2 regions of the Bacillus cereus group sp. RP43 genome follow, and region 2 is predicted to be linked to the other one. Evidence: a T-box and tRNA genes for the amino acid it is inferred to sense, from the RefSeq annotation. Region 2 holds a T-box; the other holds one or more tRNA genes.

Region 1 (6,343 bases), 4.2 Mb from region 2:
ATAAGGTTATATGGCTGAACTTCCCATGTTTCGTATGGAATGAAATGCGTTGCTTTCATCGCATCAAGTGTCCTGGATTTCATATGTGGACGCGTTATATACTCATCGATGTTCTCTTCGTTTAAAGCAACAAATTTGGCTTCTTTTATTTCTTCAGGTTGAATTTTTATTTCACCACTAACATATGCTACTTTAAAAACAACAGCTACAATATGCATAGAAGCGTTATAATAAATCCCTGTGACTCCGATTGGTTTCACCGTTAATCCTGTTTCCTCCATTATTTCTCTACAAACAGCTTGATCGAGTGCTTCTCCTTCTTCTCTGTCCTCCTGGCATTTCCCACGTATCAGCTCGCCAGTGCACTTTCGTTAAAAGCACCTCATTCTTTTCATTTGTTAAATAACCTGCTACGGCAACAATATGCTTTGGTGTTTTATGCTCCACAGAAATACCTCCTAGAAATACGATTATTTAAAATGCAAACCTATAACCATCTTCCCTAACAGCTACAAAATACCTTTAATACTTTACCACCTTAATTAACTCCATAAAAAAAGACCCTATCCGTTAAACGAAAGGGTCTCCTGTCTTTTATTATTCTCCTAGGTCTACGTTGTGGTAAACCTGTTGTACATCTTCTAAATCTTCTAATGCATCAACCATTTTTTCAAATTGTTCTTGAGCATCTTCAGGAAGTTCTACATCACTTTGTGCAAGCATTGTTAATTCTGCAACTGTAAATTCTTCAACACCAGCATCTTTAAGTGCAGATTGTACTGAATGGAACTGATCAGGTTCAGCATAAACGATAACAGAATCTTCTTCTTCTAGAATGTCACGTGCATCTACATCTGCTTCCATTAAGATTTCAAGAACCTCATCTGACGTTTTACCTTCAAGACCGATAACAGCTGTCGCATCAAACATGTAAGCCACAGAACCATTTACACCCATGTTACCACTGTTTTTGCTAAATGCAGCTCGTACATCTGCTGCAGTACGGTTTACGTTATTTGTCAGTGTATCTACAATTACCATAGATCCATTTGGTCCAAAACCTTCATAACGAAGCTCGTCATAATTTTCTTCTGAACCGCCTTTTGCCTTTTCAATTGCACGGTCAATAATTGTTCTTGGTACGTTGTATGTTTTCGCACGCTCTAATACGACTCTTAGTGTTTGGTTTGATTCTGGATCTGGCTCGCCTTGTTTTGCTGCCACATAAATTTCACGTCCAAATTTCGCGTATATACGGCTTGTATTTGCATCTTTTGATGCTTTTTTGTCTTTAATATTATTCCATTTACGGCCCATACTTTCCACTCTCTTTCCCATTTTAAATCTACATAAAAATATTAATATGAAATATAATGTGTATTCAACACATTTTTAAAAGAAATATAAAAAGTTCATTTTTGATTCATATTACAGACATAATATAAATCACTATCATTTTGTTCTTTCGACAAGTTATATTATACATGAATTCCTAAGTTTATTACGAATTTTAGAATCATATAGAATAATTTAACAAAAAAGACTCTAACATTTCTGTTAGAGTCTTTTTTAAGTCACCGATACCGATGGTCGGGGTCGAACCGACACTCCCGAAGGAACACGATTTTGAGTCGTGCGCGTCTGCCAATTCCGCCACATCGGCATAAAATAAAGGCGGCAACCGGATTTGAACCGGTGGTAAAGGTTTTGCAGACCTCTGCCTTACCACTTGGCTATGCCGCCATATGAAGTTAAAATGGAGCGGAAGACGGGATTCGAACCCGCGACCCCAACCTTGGCAAGGTTGTATTCTACCACTGAACTACTTCCGCAAAAATGGCTGGGCTAGCTGGATTCGAACCAGCGCATGACGGAGTCAAAGTCCGTTGCCTTACCGCTTGGCTATAGCCCACCGAAGTTTTACTTAATTATATGTAAGTATCCATTAATTTATTTATAATTTTAAAAAATAAAATGGGGCGACTGATGGGAATCGAACCCACGAATGCCGGAGCCACAATCCGGTGCGTTAACCACTTCGCCACAACCGCCATGTTGTGTTTATATATTTGGCAGGGGCAGTAGGAATTGAACCCACACTGGAGGTTTTGGAGACCTCAGTTCTACCTTTAAACTATGCCCCTATGTAAAATGGTGGAGGGGGGCAGATTCGAACTGCCGAACCCGAAGGAGCGGATTTACAGTCCGCCGCGTTTAGCCACTTCGCTACCCCTCCGAAACTTACATGGTGCCGGCTAGAGGACTTGAACCCCCAACCTACTGATTACAAGTCAGTTGCTCTACCAATTGAGCTAAGCCGGCATATTTTATTAAAATGGTGGCTCGGGACGGAATCGAACCGCCGACACGAGGATTTTCAGTCCTCTGCTCTACCGACTGAGCTACCGAGCCTTATTAAAATGGCGGTCCCGACCGGGGTCGAACCGGCGATCTCCTGCGTGACAGGCAGGCATGTTAACCACTACACCACGGGACCATTTGGTTGCGGGGACAGGATTTGAACCTGCGACCTTCGGGTTATGAGCCCGACGAGCTACCGTACTGCTCCACCCCGCGACAATATTATTCATATAATTTATATGGTGGAGGATGACGGGATCGAACCGCCGACCCCCTGCTTGTAAGGCAGGTGCTCTCCCAGCTGAGCTAATCCTCCAAAAGTGGTGACCCGTACGGGATTCGAACCCGTGTTACCGCCGTGAAAGGGCGGTGTCTTAACCACTTGACCAACGGGCCAAATATTATAAATTCCTTATGGCGGAGAGCAAGGGATTCGAACCCTTGATACGCTTGTGACGTATACACGATTTCCAATCGTGCTCCTTCGGCCAACTCGGACAGCTCTCCAATGGCTCCGCAGGTAGGAATCGAACCTACGACCGATCGGTTAACAGCCGATAGCTCTACCGCTGAGCTACTGCGGAATAATATTGCCTGGCAACGTCCTACTCTCACAGGGACAAGGTCCCAACTACCATCGGCGCTAGAGAGCTTAACTTCCGTGTTCGGTATGGGAACGGGTGTGACCTCTCTGCCATCATTACCAGACATTATTCTTTTGAGACAATAATTATTATAACTTATTCAAACTGAAAGTCAATAAGTTTTTTATATTCTCTCAAAACTAGATAACGTTGCTTCATATTATATGGTTAAGTCCTCGATCTATTAGTATTCGTCAGCTCCACATGTCGCCACGCTTCCACCTCGAACCTATCAACCTGATCATCTTTCAGGGATCTTACTAGCTTACGCTATGGGAAATCTCATCTTGAGGGGGGCTTCATGCTTAGATGCTTTCAGCACTTATCCCTTCCGCACATAGCTACCCAGCTATGCCCTTGGCAGAACAACTGGTACACCAGCGGTGCGTCCATCCCGGTCCTCTCGTACTAAGGACAGCTCCTCTCAAATTTCCTACGCCCACGACGGATAGGGACCGAACTGTCTCACGACGTTCTGAACCCAGCTCGCGTACCGCTTTAATGGGCGAACAGCCCAACCCTTGGGACCGACTACAGCCCCAGGATGCGATGAGCCGACATCGAGGTGCCAAACCTCCCCGTCGATGTGGACTCTTGGGGGAGATAAGCCTGTTATCCCCGGGGTAGCTTTTATCCGTTGAGCGATGGCCCTTCCATGCGGAACCACCGGATCACTAAGCCCGACTTTCGTCCCTGCTCGACTTGTAGGTCTCGCAGTCAAGCTCCCTTATGCCTTTGCACTCTACGAATGATTTCCAACCATTCTGAGGGAACCTTTGGGCGCCTCCGTTACACTTTAGGAGGCGACCGCCCCAGTCAAACTGCCCACCTGACACTGTCTCCCGGGTCGATAAGACCCGTAGGTTAGAATTTCAATACAGTCAGGGCGGTATCCCACCAGCGCCTCCACCGAAGCTAGCGCTCCGGTTTCAATGGCTCCCGCCTATCCTGTACAAACTGTACCAAAATTCAATATCAGGCTACAGTAAAGCTCCACGGGGTCTTTCCGTCCTGTCGCGGGTAACCTGCATCTTCACAGGTACTATAATTTCACCGAGTCTCTGGTTGAGACAGTGCCCAAATCGTTACACCTTTCGTGCGGGTCGGAACTTACCCGACAAGGAATTTCGCTACCTTAGGACCGTTATAGTTACGGCCGCCGTTTACTGGGGCTTCAGTTCAGAGCTTCGCTTACGCTAACCCCTCTCCTTAACCTTCCAGCACCGGGCAGGTGTCAGCCCCTATACTTCGCCTTACGGCTTCGCAGAGACCTGTGTTTTTGCTAAACAGTCGCTTGGGCCTATTCACTGCGGCTTTCCGTTAAGAAAGCACCCCTTCTCCCGAAGTTACGGGGTCATTTTGCCGAGTTCCTTAACCAGAGTTCTCTCGCACACCTTAGGATTCTCTCCTCGCCTACCTGTGTCGGTTTGCGGTACAGGCACCTTTTATCTCGCTAGAAGCTTTTCTTGGCAGCGGGGAATCAAAGACTTCGCTCCATAAGGAGCTTCCCCATCACAGCTCAGCCTTCACGATAAGCGGATTTGCCTACTTATCAGCCTAACTGCTTGGACGTGCACAACCAATCGCACGCTTCTTCTATCCTTCTGCGTCCCTCCATTGCTCAAACGATAAAGAGGTGGTACAGGAATATCAACCTGTTGTCCATCGCCTACGCCTGTCGGCCTCGGCTTAGGTCCTGACTAACCCTGAGCGGACGAGCCTTCCTCAGGAAACCTTAGGCATTCGGTGGACGGGATTCTCACCCGTCTTTCGCTACTCATACCGGCATTCTCACTTCTAAGCGCTCCACCAGTCCTTCCGGTCTGACTTCACTGCACTTAGAACGCTCCCCTACCACTGATACCATTGGTATCAATTCGCAGCTTCGGTGGTGTATTTAGCCCCGGTACATTTTCGGCGCAGAGTCACTCGACTAGTGAGCTATTACGCACTCTTTAAATGGTGGCTGCTTCTGAGCCAACATCCTAGTTGTCTAAGCAACTCCACATCCTTTTCCACTTAATACACACTTTGGGACCTTAGCTGGCGATCTGGGCTGTTTCCCTCTTGACTACGGATCTTATCACTCGCAGTCTGACTCCTAAGGATAAGTCATTGGCATTCGGAGTTTGACTGAATTCGGTAATCCGATGAGGACCCCTAGTTCAATCAGTGCTCTACCTCCAAGACTCTTACACTTAAGGCTAGCCCTAAAGCTATTTCGGGGAGAACCAGCTATCTCCAGGTTCGATTGGAATTTCTCCGCTACCCACACCTCATCCCCGCACTTTTCAACGTGCGTGGGTTCGGGCCTCCATTCAGTGTTACCTGAACTTCACCCTGGACATGGGTAGATCACCTGGTTTCGGGTCTACGACCACGTACTAAACGCCCTATTCAGACTCGCTTTCGCTGCGGCTCCGCCTCTTCAGCTTAACCTTGCACGGGATCGTAACTCGCCGGTTCATTCTACAAAAGGCACGCCATCACCCATTAACGGGCTCTGACTATTTGTAGGCACACGGTTTCAGGATCTCTTTCACTCCCCTTCCGGGGTGCTTTTCACCTTTCCCTCACGGTACTGGTTCACTATCGATCACTAGGTAGTATTTAGCCTTGGGAGATGGTCCTCCCAGATTCCGACGGAATTTCACGTGTTCCGCCGTACTCAGGATACATTCAAGAGAGAACGAAGTTTCGACTACGGGGTTGTTACCCTCTGTGACGGACCTTTCCAGGTCGCTTCGTCTACCTCGTTCCTTTGTAACTCCGTATAGAATGTCCTACAACCCCAAGAGGCAAGCCTCTTGGTTTGGGCTAGATTCCGTTTCGCTCGCCGCTACTCAGGAAATCGCATTTGCTTTCTCTTCCTCCAGGTACTTAGATGTTTCAGTTCCCTGGGTCTGTCTTCCATACCCTATGTATTCAGGTAAGGATACCATACCATTACGTATAGTGGGTTTCCCCATTCGGAAATCTTCGGATCAAAGCTTACTTACAGCTCCCCGAAGCATATCGGCGTTAGTCCCGTCCTTCATCGACTCCTAGTGTCAAGGCATCCACCGTGCGCCCTTTCTAACTTAACCAAACTAAAATTAAAAAAATATGAGCTACACTGTTATCTAGTTTTCAAAGAACATACATTTAAACTTGAGAGATAGTTCTCTCAAAACTGAACGAAACGAAACAAGTCAACGTTTATTGATGAACTGCGTTCATCAATTCTCCATAGAAAGGAGGTGATCCAGCCGCACCTTCCGATACGGCTACCTTGTTACGACTTCACCCCAATCATCTGTCCCACCTTAGGCGGCTGGCTCCATAAAGGTTACCCCACC
Region 2 (6,343 bases):
AAGTATTAAAAAGCGACACTGTTAGTGCAATCACAGAGCTTGTAGAACCTGTAAAAGATACAGTGAAAGGCATGGCTGCAACTGCTATCGAAGCGAAAGATCGTGCTGACGAAAGCAACGAAGTTATCGGCCTGTTCGGTCTATTAAAATTACTAAAAGACCCACAAGCACAAAAAATGTTCCGCTTTGTGAACGCATACCTTCAAATTAGTGCAGAACGTAACAATAAATAATTTAACTTATAACAACAATTAGTAAAGACGGGGGATATCATACTATGTCAAAACAAATTGTCATCTTAGGCGCTGGTTATGGCGGTCTTCTTGCCGCTCTAAACGTACGTAAATATTACAGCAAATCAGAAGCACAAGTTACAGTGATTAACCAATACCCAACGCACCAAATCATCACTGAACTACACCGCCTTGCAGCTGGTAACGTTGCTGAGCAAGCAGTTGCAATGCCACTTACAAAGCTTTTCAAAGGCAAAGACATCGATCTTAAAATTGCAACAGTTGAGTCATTCTCAGTTGATAGCAAAGAAATCAAACTAGCTGGTGGCACTACACTATCTTACGATGCACTTGTAGTTGCTTTAGGAAGTAAAACTGCTTACTTCGGTATTCCAGGACTAGAAGAAAACAGCATGGTATTAAAATCTGCTGCTGATGCAAACAAAATCTACAAACACGTTGAAGACCGTATTCGTGAATACGCTAAAACGAAAAACGAAGCTGATGCTACAATCGTAATCGGTGGTGGCGGATTAACTGGCGTTGAGCTAGTTGGTGAGCTTGCTGACATTATGCCTAAACTTGCAAAAAGCCACGGCGTAAATCCAAAAGAAGTTAAACTTCTTCTTGTTGAAGCAGGTCCAAAAATCCTTCCAGTATTACCAGATCACTTAATCGAACGTGCAACTACTAGCTTAGAAGCACGCGGTGTTACATTCTTAACAGGTCTTCCTGTAACAAACGTTGCCGGCAATGAAATCGACTTAAAAGACGGTCAAAAAATCGTTGCTAACACATTCGTTTGGACAGGCGGCGTACAAGGTAACCCATTAATTGGTGAATCAGGTCTTGAAGTAAACCGTGGACGTGCAACTGTTGATGCACACCTGCAATCTACTTCTCACAAAGACGTATTCGTTGCTGGAGACAGCGCTGTTGTCTTCTCTCCAGACGGTCGTCCATACCCACCAACTGCACAAATCGCTTGGCAAATGGGTGAATTAATTGGATACAACTTATACGCAGCACTAGAAGGCAAAGCATTCGAAGAGTTCGCACCTATCAACTCTGGAACACTTGCTAGTCTAGGACGTAAAGATGCTGTTGCTACAATCGGAGCAAGCAATACTCCGCTTAAAGGCTTACCGGCATCATTAATGAAAGAAGCAAGTAACGTTCGTTACTTATCACACATTAAAGGTCTATTCAGCTTAGCTTACTAATCTGAATATAAGCCCGAATCATGCCCGGCATGGTTCGGGCTATTTTTATCCGTAATATTCTCTACTTATTTATATTCGGCAGAGGAATACTATAACCCTCTTCAATTATCTAAATATACTGACTTTTTTGTGTCGAAATTGTGTATACGAAAAGAGTGAAAGTATCTTTCTTACTTCCACTCTTCCACAAAAACTATTATCCCAATTTCACTAAGCTATAGTTCTTCTTCCCTTTACGAATAATAATAAATCTTCCATCAAACGAATTTTCTACAGTAACATCCGTACCTACATCCGTTACTTTCTCACCATTCATAGAAATCGCACCGTTATTAATGTCTTCACGCGCTTGACGTCTAGAAGGTTCAATTCCTAAATCAACTAACCACTCTACAATGTTTTTCGTCTCTTTTGAAGACTCGAATGTCGGCATCTCTTTAAATCCTTGTTCAATTTCATCCGCTGTTAACGATTTAATATCTCCGCTAAATAACGCCGCTGTAATTTTCACAGCCTGCAAAAGTGCTTCTTCTCCATGAACGAATTTCGTCATTTCTTCTGCTAATACTTTTTGCGCTTCGCGTTTATGAGGCTCTGTTTCTACCTTCGCTGCTAATTCATCAATTCTCTCTTTCGTTAAGAACGTAAAGTATTTCAAGTATTTAATTACATCACGGTCATCTGTATTCACCCAGAACTGGTAAAATTCAAACGGTGTTGTTTTTTCCGGATCAAGCCAAATAGCACCACCTGCTGATTTACCAAATTTCGTACCATCCGATTTTAATAATAACGGAATTGTTAGCCCGAATACTTTCGCCTCGTGGCCTTCTAATTTACGAATTAAGTCTAAACCACTCGTAATATTTCCCCATTGATCACTACCACCGATTTGCAATTGAACATCTTCTTCTTTGTATAAATGATGGAAGTCCATTGCTTGCAAGATTTGGTACGTGAACTCTGTAAATGAAATTCCTGTATCTAAACGACTTGCGACAATATCTTTTGCTAACATGCTATTTATGCTAAAGTTTTTTCCGTAATCACGTAAAAACTCGATAATATTTATTTTATGTGTCCAGTCATAATTATTTACCATCTTCACTTCGCTATTCCCGCCGAAGTCAAATAGCTTTTTCATTTGTGCTGTTAACGCATCTACATTATGCTGCACTACTTCTAACGTTTGCAGTTGACGCTCTGATTGACGTCCACTTGGATCACCAATTGTTCCTGTTGCCCCACCAATTAAAATAACAGGATGATGACCAGCTAATTGGAATCTCTTCATCATCATAAAAGGAATCAAATGTCCGATATGCATACTATCACCAGTCGGATCAACTCCGCAGTATAGCGAAATCTTTTTCTCTTCTACTAACTTACGTAAACCTTCTTCATCTGTCTGCTGATTCACAGCACCGCGCCATTCTAATTCTTCAATAATATTCATCTTTTGTCATCCCCTTTATTTTTTAAAAACAAAAAAGCCCCTATGTCTATGACATAGGGACGATTATTCACCGTGTTACCACCCAGTTTGCATAAATAGCATAGCTACTCATACCACTCTTAGCAATAATATCGATTGCTACTCCGCTTAGCGTTACCTAAGATACTCCAGAGTGTAATTCACAAGTTTGTTTGTGCTAGGTTCCAGCAACCCCTAGCTCTCTTTGATAACAGTGACAAACTGCTACTGGGCTCTTTCAACGTATGTTATTTGTTAAATTATTAGCCATTATATTGAATTGAAAACAAATTGTCAACAATACCCAAATGTTATTTTAAAATAATTCATACTTTTATACGTTTTTAATTCAAAGATTATTATAGATTTTCTCCAATAATCCTTACTTCTCTCTCTAACTTCACACCGAATTTCTCTTCAACTGTCTTTTGTACGAAGTGAATTAAATCGATGTAATCTTGTGCTGTTCCGTTATCAACATTCACCATAAATCCAGCGTGTTTTAAAGAAACTTCCACTCCGCCAATTCGCTTACCTTGCAATCCTGATTCTTGAATAAGCTTACCCGCAAAATTATTTGGTGGACGCTTAAATACACTACCGCATGAAGGATACTCTAAAGGTTGTTTTGATTCACGCTTATACGTTAAATCATCCATCTTTTCCTTAATCTCTTCACGTACACCTTCTTCAAGTTCAAACCTCGCTTCAAGAATAATGTAATGATTGTTCGCAAATACACTCTTACGATATCCAAATTCAAATGCTTCTTTCGTTAAAGTACGTAGCTCTCCATCACCCGTCATTACAACAGCTTCTGTTAATACAAACGATACTTCCCCACCGTACGCACCAGCATTCATATATAATGCTCCGCCAACTGAACCTGGAATACCACAAGCAAACTCAAGACCTGTTAAATTGTGGTCTAACGCAATACGTGATACATCAATAATTGCTGCACCGCACTGTGCCACAATCGTCGTTCCTGTTACAGTAACATCTGTAATATGAATTAAACTTACTGTAATCCCGCGAAGACCACCGTCTTTAATAATGACATTCGATCCATTTCCTAAAAACGTAACTGGAATATTGTATTGATTCGCATACTTTATAACTTCTTGAATTTCATCATAATTCGTAGGAGCAACGAATACATCCGCTTTCCCGCCAACTTTAATATGCGTATGATTCTTTAGCATTTCATCTTGCTTCACATGACCTTCAGGCAATACTGTACTTAAATATTTATAAACCTCATGCATATTCATTTTACGATTCCTCTATTTCTATAATCTTTTTATCCCGCTATCCACGGGCCCATAATATCCCCACATAACAATGCGCTACAAATAAAAAGCCCAAGTGGTGGATAAAGTGTACATAAAGCACACCTATAAACCTCTTAAATTATAAGAGGTTCCACTCATATTAAAATATATATCGCATAATAAAGCAACCCAAATGGGCTACTAAACTTGACATGTAACCATATAGACAACAATTTGTAAAATATATAGGTTTTTCAAAGCAATACCCTTCAATATCTTACTATACCATACGAAAGAAAAGTGGTATTTTTTTGTAATCTTTACTTTATTTTCATCAATAAAAAAAGGGCACATCCCACAGAATGTGCCCTTTTTATACTCTTTAAATTATTTTTCGTTCTCTTCTTTTTCCTTATCAAACCATAATAGCTCATCGTCATCAACTTCACCATTATAATTGATTAAAATCTCTTCTCCCGCTTTTATATCTTTGTAAGCAAAGAAGTTAAACATATGATTCTCAAAGACAATATCATACGTTGCATTCGGCTTATATGAATGATTAAATAACATGCCGTATCCTAAAAGGAATGCCGTATGATTTACCCCATACTCAAATGCGTAGTCAGCAAGTAACGTTTTCTCAATGTGTTCATGCTGTTCATTCGGATAAGAGATAACTGGTGCTGAGTGTATCAACTCACCCTTTTTAATATCACGAGTTGCAAATACACCTCTATTAAATTCTCCATCACTAAGTTCAGAAGTCTTAACTTCAATCATATGCGTCACCTATATATTTCTTTCTTCGAAGTATTTTTCTCCTTAAGCTTGGCAGAAAACGCGGAGAAAAGCAATTAAATTCCTATCAAGTGCTCTTTTTCATCGATATTATTTTTCTAGAATATCTTCTAGCAATTTCACTTGCTCGCTAACAGTATGTAACGTCTTCACCGATATATCATTTCGATGCTTTTCTTCTTCAACACTCGCTAACACTTCTTCCGTAGCTGCAGAAGTTTGTTGAATTACGTTAGAAGCATGTGTAACGTCCTTTACGATATTCGTCGTTTTAGCTTGGAAACTTTCTTGATGACCAACAATCTCCCTCATTACATCATTAATCGCATCAATAAACTTCCCTAAATCCGTTACATTCGTTAAAACACTTGCTAACATTTCGTTACATTCTTCTTGTACTCTTTGTGACTTCTCTACCTGCACTTCTACTTTACTTGCTTGATTACTAAACTCCTTCAAAATCCCTTGAATTCTCCCCGCAGAACGATTCGATTCTTCAGCAAGCTTTAATACTTCATTCGCTACAATCGCAAAACCTTTTCCATGCTCGCCTGCCCTTGCTGCCTCAATATTTGCATTTAAAGCTAACAAACTCGTCTGACTTGAAATATTCGTTATTACATCTACAATTTCATTAATTTGTTTCGATTGCATCATTAATTCTCTAAATATAGTTCCTGATTGTGAAACAACATCATTTAAACTTCTCATATTAGCTTCAAAACTTCTTAAAGTATTTACACTACCCTTCGAAATCTCCAAACTTTTATCAACACGAATCGATGCATTTCTTACTTGAGAGATAATTTGTTCAATATTTCCCTCCATATCATTCAATACTTCTACTGAACGAGACATCATCTCTGATTGCGATTGCGTGCCAACTGCCACCTCTTCAAAAGCAAAATTAATTTCACTCATCGACTCCATCGATGTATTCATATTTTGTCTTAAATAATTGAAATTACTATCTAGTTTCACAACTGTTTCCTCAATAAGCCTTTGTGTCTCTTCTAGCTCTTGAGCCTTTCTCATTACTTCTTGCTTCTCATCACTTAAACGAGCCAACAGATTAGAGCCAATCTTCGTTACACCCCACATTGCGATCGTTACAATCGCTAACAAACTTGCGAAATTCGCAGCTTCGGATGAGGCTGTATACGCAAAGAATTGATTTGGCCAATAACTACAAAGTATAAATGTAATAACGACAGCTATCCCGCCAAGAGTTAAAATGAGACGTTCACTTAAATAAATAAGTGAAACTGCTAGTGTAAAATAGACCATTTGAAATACAGCCGGGCTTTCATTAAATGCTTGTACCATAATGAAAGACAT

The links. The T-box of region 2 lies ahead of tyrS (tyrosine--tRNA ligase). A T-box ahead of a tRNA ligase gene usually reads a tRNA of that ligase, here a tRNA-Tyr.
Positions count from the first base shown of each region.
Region 1: it encodes a tRNA-Tyr, which carries the amino acid that the T-box ahead of tyrS (tyrosine--tRNA ligase) is inferred to sense. The anticodon was not compared.

Region 1 is NZ_JARVHQ010000001.1:4,633,972-4,640,314, forward strand. It holds partial or broken gene QCI75_RS24060 (NUDIX hydrolase) at 1-447, opposite strand, end outside; gene QCI75_RS24065 (YebC/PmpR family DNA-binding transcriptional regulator) at 598-1,317, opposite strand; tRNA gene QCI75_RS24070 (tRNA-Leu) at 1,582-1,663, opposite strand; tRNA gene QCI75_RS24075 (tRNA-Cys) at 1,673-1,743, opposite strand; tRNA gene QCI75_RS24080 (tRNA-Gly) at 1,758-1,832, opposite strand; tRNA gene QCI75_RS24085 (tRNA-Gln) at 1,838-1,912, opposite strand; tRNA gene QCI75_RS24090 (tRNA-His) at 1,976-2,051, opposite strand; tRNA gene QCI75_RS24095 (tRNA-Trp) at 2,071-2,144, opposite strand; tRNA gene QCI75_RS24100 (tRNA-Tyr) at 2,153-2,236, opposite strand; tRNA gene QCI75_RS24105 (tRNA-Thr) at 2,247-2,322, opposite strand; tRNA gene QCI75_RS24110 (tRNA-Phe) at 2,337-2,412, opposite strand; tRNA gene QCI75_RS24115 (tRNA-Asp) at 2,422-2,497, opposite strand; tRNA gene QCI75_RS24120 (tRNA-Met) at 2,501-2,577, opposite strand; tRNA gene QCI75_RS24125 (tRNA-Val) at 2,602-2,677, opposite strand; tRNA gene QCI75_RS24130 (tRNA-Glu) at 2,683-2,757, opposite strand; tRNA gene QCI75_RS24135 (tRNA-Ser) at 2,777-2,868, opposite strand; tRNA gene QCI75_RS24140 (tRNA-Asn) at 2,871-2,945, opposite strand; rRNA gene rrf (5S ribosomal RNA) at 2,954-3,069, opposite strand; rRNA gene QCI75_RS24150 (23S ribosomal RNA) at 3,170-6,091, opposite strand; rRNA gene QCI75_RS24155 (16S ribosomal RNA) at 6,238-6,343, opposite strand, start outside.
Region 2 is NZ_JARVHQ010000001.1:402,323-408,665, reverse strand. It holds gene QCI75_RS02005 (DUF1641 domain-containing protein) at 1-233, shown strand, start outside; gene QCI75_RS02000 (NAD(P)/FAD-dependent oxidoreductase) at 278-1,456, shown strand; gene tyrS (tyrosine--tRNA ligase) at 1,653-2,912, opposite strand; T-box leader at 2,965-3,181, opposite strand; gene murB (UDP-N-acetylmuramate dehydrogenase) at 3,290-4,204, opposite strand; gene QCI75_RS01985 (SET domain-containing protein) at 4,592-4,987, opposite strand; gene QCI75_RS01980 (DUF4077 domain-containing protein) at 5,096-6,343, opposite strand, start outside.